2 regions of the Paracoccus sp. pheM1 genome follow, and region 1 is predicted to be linked to the other one. Evidence: riboswitches for the same ligand, from Rfam matches in the RefSeq annotation. Region 1 holds a riboswitch; the other holds the start of a gene.
The links. A riboswitch is a leader RNA that binds a small molecule or an ion and turns the genes downstream of it on or off. The one in region 1 is predicted to bind cobalamin.

Region 1 (5,261 bases):
GAACGCGGTATGCCGGCACGCTATGTCTCGGGCTATCTGCATTCCAACGCCGGGGGCGAGCCGCATGACGCCGCCCATGCCTGGGCCGAGGTCCATGTCGGCGCCTTGGGCTGGGTCGGCTTCGATGCGGCCAATGCCTGCTGTCCCGACGACCGCTATGTCCGGCTGGGTTCGGGTCTGGATGCGGATGACGCGGCGCCGGTGCGCGGCACCACCTTCGGCACGGGCGAGGAAAGCCTGGACGTGCGGGTGCAGGTCGAGGAGATGGAGCAGTAGCCCTGCCTGTTGCGCCGGGCGCGGGGCGGTCGTATCCCTCGGGGGATTTTGTGCCATGGAACGGTCATGACCTATTGCGTCGGCTTGAAGCTCAACGAGGGGCTCGTCCTGCTCTCGGACACCCGGACCAATGCCGGGCTGGACAACATATCGACCTATCGCAAGATGTTCTTCTTCGAGCAGCCGGGCGAGCGGGTGATCGCGATCATGACCGCCGGCAGCCTGTCGCTGACCCAGACAACCATCGCCCGCCTGCAAGAGGCCATCGAACTGCCCGAGGCCGATGAAGAGACCTCGATCATGCGCGCGTCCACCATGCTGCAGGTGGCGACGATCATCGGCCGGACGCTGAACCGCACCCGGCGCGAGATCGTGGACCAGTGCCGCGACCTGAACCAGCAAGCCAGCGCCAGCATGATCGTCGGCGGCCAGCGCGCCGGCGGCGAGATGCGGCTGTTCCTGATCTATCCCGAGGGCAATTTCATCGAGGCGACCGAGGACACCCCCTTCCTGCAGATCGGCGAGCACAAATACGGCAAGCCCATCCTCGACCGGGTGGTGACGCCCCAGACCTCGCTGGCCGATGCGCAAAAGGCGGTGCTGCTGTCGATGGATTCGACGCTGCGCTCGAACCTGTCGGTGGGGATGCCGCTGGACCTGGCGGTGATCCGCAAGGACGACTGCCGGGTCAGCCACAAGCGCCGCATCCTGGAAGGCGACCCGGCCTTCATGGCCATGTCCGCCGCCTGGTCCGCGGCGCTGCGCGACAGCTTCGTCAAGGTGACGATCTAGCGCCCCTGTCAGCCAGGCTGGCAAAGGCCCATGGCTGGCGGTTCCTGCCCAAGGTCATTCCGGTGCCGGCCCTGCTTGGCCATGGGCACAAAGGCCGGGGGACGACCCGAAGGTCCACGAAGCGCAATCCCGCAACCAGCCCGCCCAGTGCCGTGCCCCGGATCAGGATAGGGCTTCGTGGTCCCTGCCCAGGCGGCCGGACTATCCTGCACAAAATGTCGCAGGTCAATACAACATCTTGACGGATACGGCGTCATCATCCCCATATGTAGGCATCACGGTTCTTTCGGGTCGATCCGGTCCGAAAGCGAAGAGGGAAGCCGGTGCGCCTTTCGGGGCAAGGCCGACGCTGCCCCCGCAACTGTAAGCAGCGAGCCTGCGCCGGATCACGCCACTGGTGCCGCACGGCATTGGGAAGGCCGGCAAGGGCGGCGACCTGCGAGCCAGGAGACCTGCCGTGATGATGACGATGAACCACGGGCGGGGTGTCCCGGCGGTGCGCCTGGCAATGCGGCCTTGTCGCCGCAGGGCTCCATGCGTCCTGGCCTGCCCCGCCCCCAGCAGCACGGGGAACAGATGCAGCCATCCTTCACCACCAGACCTGCCAAGGCCGGCGCCGCCGTCCGCAGCACCGCAAGGGCGGCAGCAAGCCGCAGGCAAGGGAGGGCGCGTTGATGCCGGCGCCGCTTACGTCCCCGCCCATCGCGCCGGCAAGGGATGTCGCCATCGATGTCGCCTCGTCGGTCAACGAATACCTGGACCGCGCCGATTGGCGGGTGAATGCCAACGCCAACCAGGACTATTCGCTCGGCGGGCTGATCCTGAACGTCTCGGGCAAGGTGGTGGCCAATTACTGGCTGTCGCATGTCTATCCGCCCGCCGTGGGCGAGGCGCATCGCCGGGGCGACCTGCATATCCACGACCTCGACATGCTGGCCGGCTATTGCGCCGGCTGGTCGCTGCGCACCTTGCTGACCGAGGGGTTCAACGGCGTCCCCGGCAAGGTCGAGGCCGGGCCGCCGAAGCGCCTGTCCAGCGCCATCGGCCAGATCGTGAACTTCCTGGGCACGCTGCAGAACGAATGGGCTGGCGCGCAGGCCTTCAGTTCCTTCGACACCTATATGGCCCCCTTCATCCGCAAGGATGGGCTGGGCTATGCCGAGGTGCGGCAGGCCATGCAGGAGCTGATCTTCAACCTCAACGTCCCCTCGCGCTGGGGCACGCAGACCCCGTTCACCAACCTGACCTTCGACTGGGTCTGCCCCGAGGATCTGCGCGACCAGGTGCCCGTGATCGGCGGTCAGCCGATGGGTTTCACCTATGGCGATCTGCAGGCCGAGATGGACATGATCAACCGCGCCTATATCGAGGTGATGACGCGCGGCGACGAAAAGGGCCGGGTCTTCACCTTTCCGATCCCGACCTACAACATCACGCCGGATTTTCCCTGGGACAGCGAGAACGCCAAGCTGCTGTTCGCGATGACGGCGAAATACGGCCTGCCCTATTTCCAGAACTTCCTGAACTCGGACCTCAAGCCGAACATGGTGCGGTCCATGTGCTGCCGGCTGCAACTGGACCTGACCGAGCTGCTGAAACGCGGCAACGGGCTGTTCGGCAGCGCCGAGCAGACCGGCTCGCTGGGCGTCGTCACCGTCAACTGCGCGCGGCTGGGCCATCTGCACAAGGGCGACGAGGCCGGGCTGCTGCGGCGCCTGGACGAATTGCTCGACCTGGGCCGCGACAGCCTGGAGATCAAGCGCCGGGTGATCCAGCGGCTGATGGACGACGGGCTGTTTCCCTATAGCCGGCGCTACCTGGGCACGCTGCGCAACCATTTCTCGACCCTGGGCGTCAACGGCATCAACGAGATGATCCGCAACTTCACCGACGATGCGCATGACATCACCACGGGCTGGGGCCATGCCTTCGCGCTGCGGCTGCTCGACCATCTGCGGGCGCGCATCACCGCCTTCCAGGAACAGACCGGACATCTCTATAACCTGGAGGCGACGCCGGCAGAGGGCACCACCTATCGCTTCGCCAAGGAGGACCGCAGGCGTTTTCCCGGCATCCTCCAGGCCGGCACCGAACACGAGCCCTATTACACCAATTCCAGCCAGCTGCCTGTCGGCTTTACCGACGACCCGTTCGAGGCGCTGGAACGGCAAGAGGCGCTGCAGCGCAAATACACCGGCGGGACGGTGCTGCATCTCTACATGGGCACGCAGCTGTCCTCGGCCGAGGCCTGCCGCAAGCTGGTGCGCCGGGCGCTGGAGAATTTCGGCCTGCCCTATATCACCGTCACGCCCACATTCTCGGTCTGCCCCAGGCATGGCCATATCGCGGGCGAACACGCGTTCTGCCCGCGCTGCGACGAAGAGCTAATCGCGAAAAAGCGGCAATCGGCCGCGCATTGAGGAAGGAAAAGACCATGTTCGACGACCGGAAAACCGGACCGGAAGAGATCCTGCTGGCGGATGAGGAACGCCAGCCCTGCGAGATCTGGACGCGGGTGATGGGCTATCACCGCCCGGTATCCTCGTTCAACCGCGGCAAGAAGGGCGAATTCCGCGAGCGGCTGTATTTCAGCGAGCGGCGGGCCGATCTTGGCTGAGATCCGCATCGGCGGCCTGCAGCGCCTGTCCAGCTGCGACTGGCCGGGCGAGCTGGTCGCCACCCTTTTCCTGCAGGGCTGTCCCTGGGACTGCCCCTATTGCCACAACCCGCATCTCATCCCACCCGAGGCCGAGGGGGCGCTGGATTGGCAAGAGGTCCTGGGCTTTCTGGCGGGACGGCGCGGCCTGCTTGACGGCGTGGTGTTCTCGGGCGGGGAGCCGACGCTTCAGCGCGGCCTGCCCGAGGCGTTGCGGGCGGTCCGGGCCCTGGGGTTCAGGACGGGCCTGCACACGGCCGGCCCCTACCCCGCCCGGCTTGCGGCGGTGCTGCCGCTTTGCGACTGGGTCGGCTTCGACGTGAAGGCGCCGTTTTCCGGCTATCGGCGGGTGACGGGCGCAACCGGCAGCGGCGACAGGGCCAGGGAAAGCCTGCGGCTGCTGCTGGCCAGCGGCACGGCCCACCAGGTGCGCACGACGGTCGATCCCACCCTGATCGACGGGGCGGCCTTGGCGCGGATGGGCGCGGAACTGGCGGCGCTGGGTGTCGCCGACCATGTCCTGCAGCCCTGCCGCAGCACCGGAACACCCACGAGCCGTCCGGTGCGCAAGGGCTGAAAGCCGGCCTTGGGGGCCGGCATGCCGTGGCGAAGGAACCGGGGCGGCGTCTCTCAGCCCATGCGGGCAGCGGGCTGGTCTATGCCGACGGTATCGACCGCATCCGGCCGGTGGGCTCGGGCCGAACGGCTATCTTTGCGGCCGGCCGGAGCCGTGCCCGATGCCTTCCTCACCTCCGGCCTCTGCCGATGCGGGTGTCAGCGAAAGCCCGGCGGGCAGGTTGTCCGGTTTCAGATACCCATGGCAAGCAAAATTGATGATGGCCGAGGTGACATCTTCCACCGAATGCCGCCCGCCGGGACGATACCACTTATACATCCAGAGCGTCATCCCCAGAATTATGCTTGCAGCTATATGAGGATCGACATCCACGAAAACCCCCTTTTCGACGCCCTCCCGATATATCTGCTCTACCGTGCGCAGGTATGATTTCTTGACTTCCCGGACCTGGACCAGCGCGCTTTCCGGAAGCTCGGATTCGTTTTCGATATATACGGCAAGGTCGGCCATGTTCGAGGAAAACATGTCGATCCGGCCGCTCATGATCCTGACAAGCTTTTCATGCGGGCCAATATCCATTTCCAGGATTTCATTGAGCTGCGCCGTCGACATCTCCATGAATCTCTGGTGTATTTCCAGAAGGATGTCGGACTTGCTCTTGAACCAGTAATATATCGCGGGCCTGCGCACGCCGAAGTGGTCGGCAACCTCCTGGAGACTGGTGCCGCGATACCCCTTCTTTCGGAACAGATCCGCCGAAACCCGCAAAATTTCGTCCCTGGTCAGGTTGGGTCGCGCATTCGGAGTTCTTGAGATCGGCGTCATGGTCGTGGCTTCTCGTCATCAAGGAATTATTGTTGCTCGTTCATCGCGCGGCCATGATGGCATTTGCCCCATGAGCAGCGCCCATTGATCTTTCGGGCGACAGTTTCCCTGCCGAGCCATGCAACCCCGCTTGAA
Region 2 (5,261 bases), 880 kb from region 1:
CGTTCCGACCATGCGCCCCGCTTTTGCCCCCTGGCTGTCCCGCAGCAACGACGTGACCTCGGTCTTTCTGGCGGCGGGCCAGGTGCCCGGCCTGGTCAACCTTGCCGGCGGGCTGCCCGAGCCCTCGGTCTGGCCGGTCGCGGAACTGGCCGGACTGGCGGCCGAGGCGATCCGCAGCCACCCCGACGAGACGCTGGGCTATGGCCCGATCCCCGGCCTGCCGGCGCTGCGCGACCTGATCGCCGCGCGCTTCTCGACCGATGCGCTGCGGCTTTCGCGCGAAAACGTGCTGATCACCACCGGCGGCATGCAGGCGCTGGAGCTGATGGGCAAGGTGCTGTTGCAGCCCGGCGGGCTGGTCGCGGCACAGAGCCCGGCCTATCTGGGCGCGCTCGACGCCTGGATGCCGCATGCGCCGCGCTATCGCCCGATGCGGATCGAGGGCAACGATTTCGACCCCCATGCCGCGCTGGCGGGGGCTCAATTCGCCTATACGGTGCCGAATTTCTCGAATCCCAGCGGCCGGCTGGTGGCCCTGCCCGAGCGGCAGGCGCTGGTCGCCGCCGCCCATGCCACCGGCACCTGGCTGATCGAGGACGACCCTTACGGCGCGCTTTACTACGAAGGCGAGCCCCTGCCCCGACTGCTCGAACTGTCGGCGGGGGCGCAGCCCGGCCCCTATGACGGGCCGGTGGTCTACATGGGGTCGCTGTCCAAGGAGCTGGCGCCGGGGCTGCGCATCGGCTGGGTGATCGCCGCGCCCGAGATGATCGCGGCGCTGGCCACCGCCAAGCAGGGCTCGGACATGTGTTCCAGCGGCTTGTCGCAGATGCTGGCGCTGCGCGCGCTGCAGGCGGGGATCACCGACCGCATCCGCCCCGAGGTGCTGGCGATCTATCGCGCCCGGCGCGACGCGCTTTGCGCCGCCATGCAGGCGCATCTGGCGGGCGACCTGGACTGGCAGGTGCCGGTGGGCGGCATGTTCGTCTGGGCCACGGCGCGCGATCCGCGGCTGGACACCGACCGGCTGCTGCATCATGCGATGGCCGAGGGGGTCTGCATCTCGCCCTCCAGCGTCTTCGACCCCGAGGGGCTGGACCGCCGTTCGCTGCGGCTGAACTTTACCCTGAACCCGCCCGAGCGGCTGGAAGAGGGCTGCCGCCGCCTGGCCCGCGCCATCCGCGCCGCGCTGGCCGAGACGGGCTGAACCGGCCCGTCACACGGCCCGTCAGACCGCCCGTCAGACCGGCCAGACCAGCAGGATCAGCGGCACGCCGGTCAGCACCACCAGCGCCGACAGCGGCGCCCCCAGCCGGGCGTAGTCGCCAAAGCGATAGCCGCCCGGCCCCATCACCAGCGTGTTGCACTGATGCCCGATGGGGGTCAGGAAATCGCAGCCTGCGCCCACCGCCACCGCCATCAGGAAGGCATCGGGCCGATAGCCGAGCTGGTCGGCAAAGGTCGCCGCGATGGGGGCCATGACCAGCACGGTCGCGGCATTGTTCAGGAAGGGCGTGACCGCCATGGCCGTGACCAGGATCAGCGTCACCGCGCCCCAGACCGGCAGGCCCGTCGCCGCCTGCGACAGCCACGCGCCCAGCAGGTCGGTCACGCCGGTCTTTTGCAGCGCCTCGCTGACCGGGATCAGCGCGCCCAGCATGATCAGGATCGGCCATTCGATGGCCTCATAGGCTTCCTCGGCGCTGATCGCGCCGGTCAGGATCATCAGCACGGCGGCGGCGAAGAAGGCGACGGCGACAGGCACCAGCCCCGCCGCCGTCGCCGCCATGGCCACGGCCAGGATCAGCACCGGCAGCAATTGCTTGCGCACCCCGCCCAGCCGGATATGGCGCTCGGCCAGGGGCAGCAGGCCCAGCACGCGCATCCGCTCGGGCAACAGCTCGATCGGCCCCTGCACCAGCAGCACGTCGCCCGCCGCCAGCACCGTCCGGCTGAGCCGCTGCGTCATGCGATGCCCGGCGCGCGAAATGGCGATCAGGTTCACGCCATGCTGGTCGAACAGCGCGATCCGCCCCACCGTCTGGCCGACCAGAAGCGAGGCCGGCGCGATCACCGCCTCGATCACGCCGATCTTGTCGGCCGGCAGCCCTTCTTCGGCCGCCGCATCCTGCCGGGTCAGCTCCATGCCCAGCTTGGTCACGGCGCGTTCCAGCGCATTCGGCTCGCCGCGCAACAGCAGGGTGTCGCCCATCTCGATCACCGTGTCGGGCAGCGTCACCGCGCGGCGCGCGCCGCCGCGGATCAGCCCGGTCACGGCCACCTCGCCATCGACGGCGCTGAGATACTCGCCCACCGTCATGCCGACGATGCCGGCGCCCTCGGGGACGGTGGCCTCGGTGTGATAGTCGCTGATGTTCACCGCCTCGCTCAGCGAGGCCGTCGCACGGCGGTCGCGCGGCAGCAGCCGATGGGCGAAAAGCAGGAAGACCAGCCCCACCAGCGACAGGCCGAGGCCGACCGGCGCATAGTCGAACATGGTGAAGGGCTGGCCCGTCATCTGCTCGCGCACCCGCGAGACGATGATGTTGGGCGAAGTGCCAACCAGCGTGATCAGCCCGCCCAAGAGCGAGCCGAAGGCCATCGGCATCAGATAGGCCGAGGGCGAATGCCCCGAGCGCCGCGCCATCTTCAGCGCCGCCGGCATCAGCATGGCCAGCGCGCCGATGTTCTTGACCAGCGCCGACAGGCCCGTGACCGAGCCGACCAGCACCAGAAGCTGCCAGCGCAGGGTCCGCAACCGCCCCAGCATCCGGCGCATCACCGCCTCGATCACGCCCGAGCGCGAGATGCCGGCGCTGACCACCAGCGCGCTGCCGACGATGATGACGATGTCGTCGCTGAAGCCGCGGAACGCCTCCTCCGGCTTGACCGTGCCGGCCAGCAGCGAGGCCAGCAGCGCGATCATCGCCACCACGTCGTAGCGCAGCCGTCCCCAGACGAACAGCGCCATCATCGCGCAAAGGATCAGCACGGCCAGGATCTGCGGCATGGCCATCGCTTGACCTTCCCTTCCGTCGGATACCTGACCCAATGCCGCGGCCCGGCGGGCGGTTCCGCGGCCGCGTTCCCGGACAGGTTGTCGCGGCGGCCGGGCGCCGGGTGCATTGCCGCTTGACAGCCGGCGCCCGGCTGCGGCAATGCGGGGCCGCTACGGTTCCGGCGGGCTTGCGCGCCGGATGAAAAGGGAACACCGGTGCGCCCGCCGGCCGCGATGCGGCCAGGGCAAGGCCGGGGCTGCCCCCGCAACTGTAAGCGGTGAGCGACGGTCGAACGTGCCACTGGGATCTCCTGGGAAGGCCGGCCTGAGCAGCGATCCGCGAGCCAGGAGACCTGCCGTGGCGATCACCCATTTCCGGCGCGGGGCGCGTCTGGAAAGCGGCCGTTCCGCAGAGGTGACGATCGTCGTCTTGCGGTCGGGCCTGCCAGCCTTTCCGCAGGGCATTTCTGCAAATCGCGGGCCGCGGGCCCGTGCTGGAAAGGCTTTGGAATGTTCAGAACTCCGGTTTCCCTGCTGGCCGCCACCGCCGCCCTGCTGCCGGCGGCCGCCACCGGCCAGGAAGGCTATCGCCTGGACGAGGTGGTGATCTCGGGCGGGCTGACCGCCGTGGCCGAGGGCGGCTATGCCCGCGCCCATACCGTGCTGACCGCCGCCGAGATCGAGGCCAGGGGCATCGCCACCGTGCAGGACGCGCTGCGCGCCGTGCCGGGGGTTTCGGTCTCGGCCACCGGCTCGACCTTCACCCAGGTCCGCATCCGCGGCGGCGAGGGCAACCACACGCTGATCCTGCTCGACGGGATCGAAGCGACGGGCGGGGCCGACGAATACATCCTGTCCGGGCTCGAGACCGCCAATATCGAGCGCATCGAGGTGCTGCGCGGGCCGCAATCGGTCTATTACGGCTCGAACGCCTCGGCGGGCGTCATCAACATCATCACCCGCAAGGGGGAACCGGGGCTGCATTACGGCGGCTCGGTCGAGCTGGGCAACGGCGCCGCCGCCTCGGCCCATGTCAGCCAGCGCGGCGCGCAGGGCGGGATCGCGCTGACCCTCTCGGCGCGGGACGACCACGGCTATGACCAGTCGGGCGACGGCGGCGAAAAGGACGGGACCAACCGCAAGACCATCGGGCTTTCGGGCGACTGGCAGATCGGCGAGGATCTGCGCCTGGGCACCACCCTGCGCCGCGCGAAGGAGAAATACGATTACGATTCCACCAGCTGGTCCGCGACCAGCGCGCAGGAATATGTGGTGGACGACCCGCACAAATACAGCGAACGCGACGAGTTCCAGGGCGGGATCTGGGCCGAATATTCCATGCTGGGCGGCCGGCTGACGCATCGGCTGGACTATCAGGACACGATCTACAAGCAAAGCTCGGACGGCGGCCCGGTCACGCGCGGCGAGACGCGCAAGCTGAAATACCGCGGCAGCTTCGGCATCGACGGCACGGTGGCCGAGGCGTCGCACCTGCTGAACGTGCTGGCCGAGCGGCAAAGGGACGAAAGCTCCTCGGCCCCGGAAAACCGGCGCGAGATGACCTCGGTCGCGCTGGAATATCGCGGCTTTCTGGACAACGGGCTGGATGTCCAGGCCGGTGTCCGCCACGACGGCAACAAGGTGTTCGAGGACTTCACCAGCTGGAATCTGGGCCTGTCCTGGCACGTGCCGGACCGGCCCTTCCGCCTGCACGCCTCGGCCGGGACCGGGCTGGTCAACCCGTCCTATTTCGAGCTTTACGCCAATGCGGATTATGGCTCTTCGGTCTACCAGGGCAATCCGAACCTGAAGCCCGAAAAGAACCGCGGCTTCGACCTGGGCGTCGAGGCGCAACTTCCCAATGGCATGGGCGTGGTCGACGTCACCTATTTCAACGAAAAGCTGCGCGACGAGATCGAAAGCTATCTGGTCCGCACCGAGGGCGGCACCAGCTATTACAGCCATCGCAACCAGGCCGGCGAAAGCCCGCGCGAAGGGGTCGAGGTGACGGCCCGCATCAAGGCGACCGACAGCCTGGATGTCGCGCTGAACTACACCTATCTGGACGCCCGCAACCCGGACGGCTCGGTCGAGGTGCGCCGGCCCCGGCACGAACTGGGCCTGTCGGCGACGCTGGCCGTCCTGGAAGGGCGCGGCACCGTCACGGCCGACATCCGGCATGTCTCGGGCAATTGGGATACCCAATACTGGACCTATGATCCCGCTTCGCAAAGCTACGATGTCGGGGAAATACCCGCCCATA

Region 2: another riboswitch for cobalamin. It lies ahead of KF941_RS21855 (TonB-dependent receptor); the one in region 1 lies ahead of KF941_RS17580 (ribonucleoside triphosphate reductase).

What each region holds. Positions count from the first base shown of each region.
Region 1 is NZ_JAGXCX010000002.1:709,908-715,168, forward strand. It holds gene KF941_RS17570 (transglutaminase family protein) at 1-276, shown strand, start outside; gene KF941_RS17575 (proteasome-type protease) at 343-1,068, shown strand; cobalamin riboswitch at 1,330-1,543, shown strand; gene KF941_RS17580 (ribonucleoside triphosphate reductase) at 1,743-3,488, shown strand; gene nrdD (anaerobic ribonucleoside-triphosphate reductase) at 3,503-3,685, shown strand; gene KF941_RS17590 (anaerobic ribonucleoside-triphosphate reductase activating protein) at 3,678-4,301, shown strand; gene KF941_RS17595 (TetR/AcrR family transcriptional regulator) at 4,431-5,126, opposite strand.
Region 2 is NZ_JAGXCX010000002.1:1,591,041-1,596,301, reverse strand. It holds gene KF941_RS21865 (PLP-dependent aminotransferase family protein) at 1-1,207, shown strand, start outside; gene KF941_RS21860 (SLC13 family permease) at 1,241-3,016, opposite strand; cobalamin riboswitch at 3,156-3,374, shown strand; gene KF941_RS21855 (TonB-dependent receptor) at 3,509-5,261, shown strand, end outside.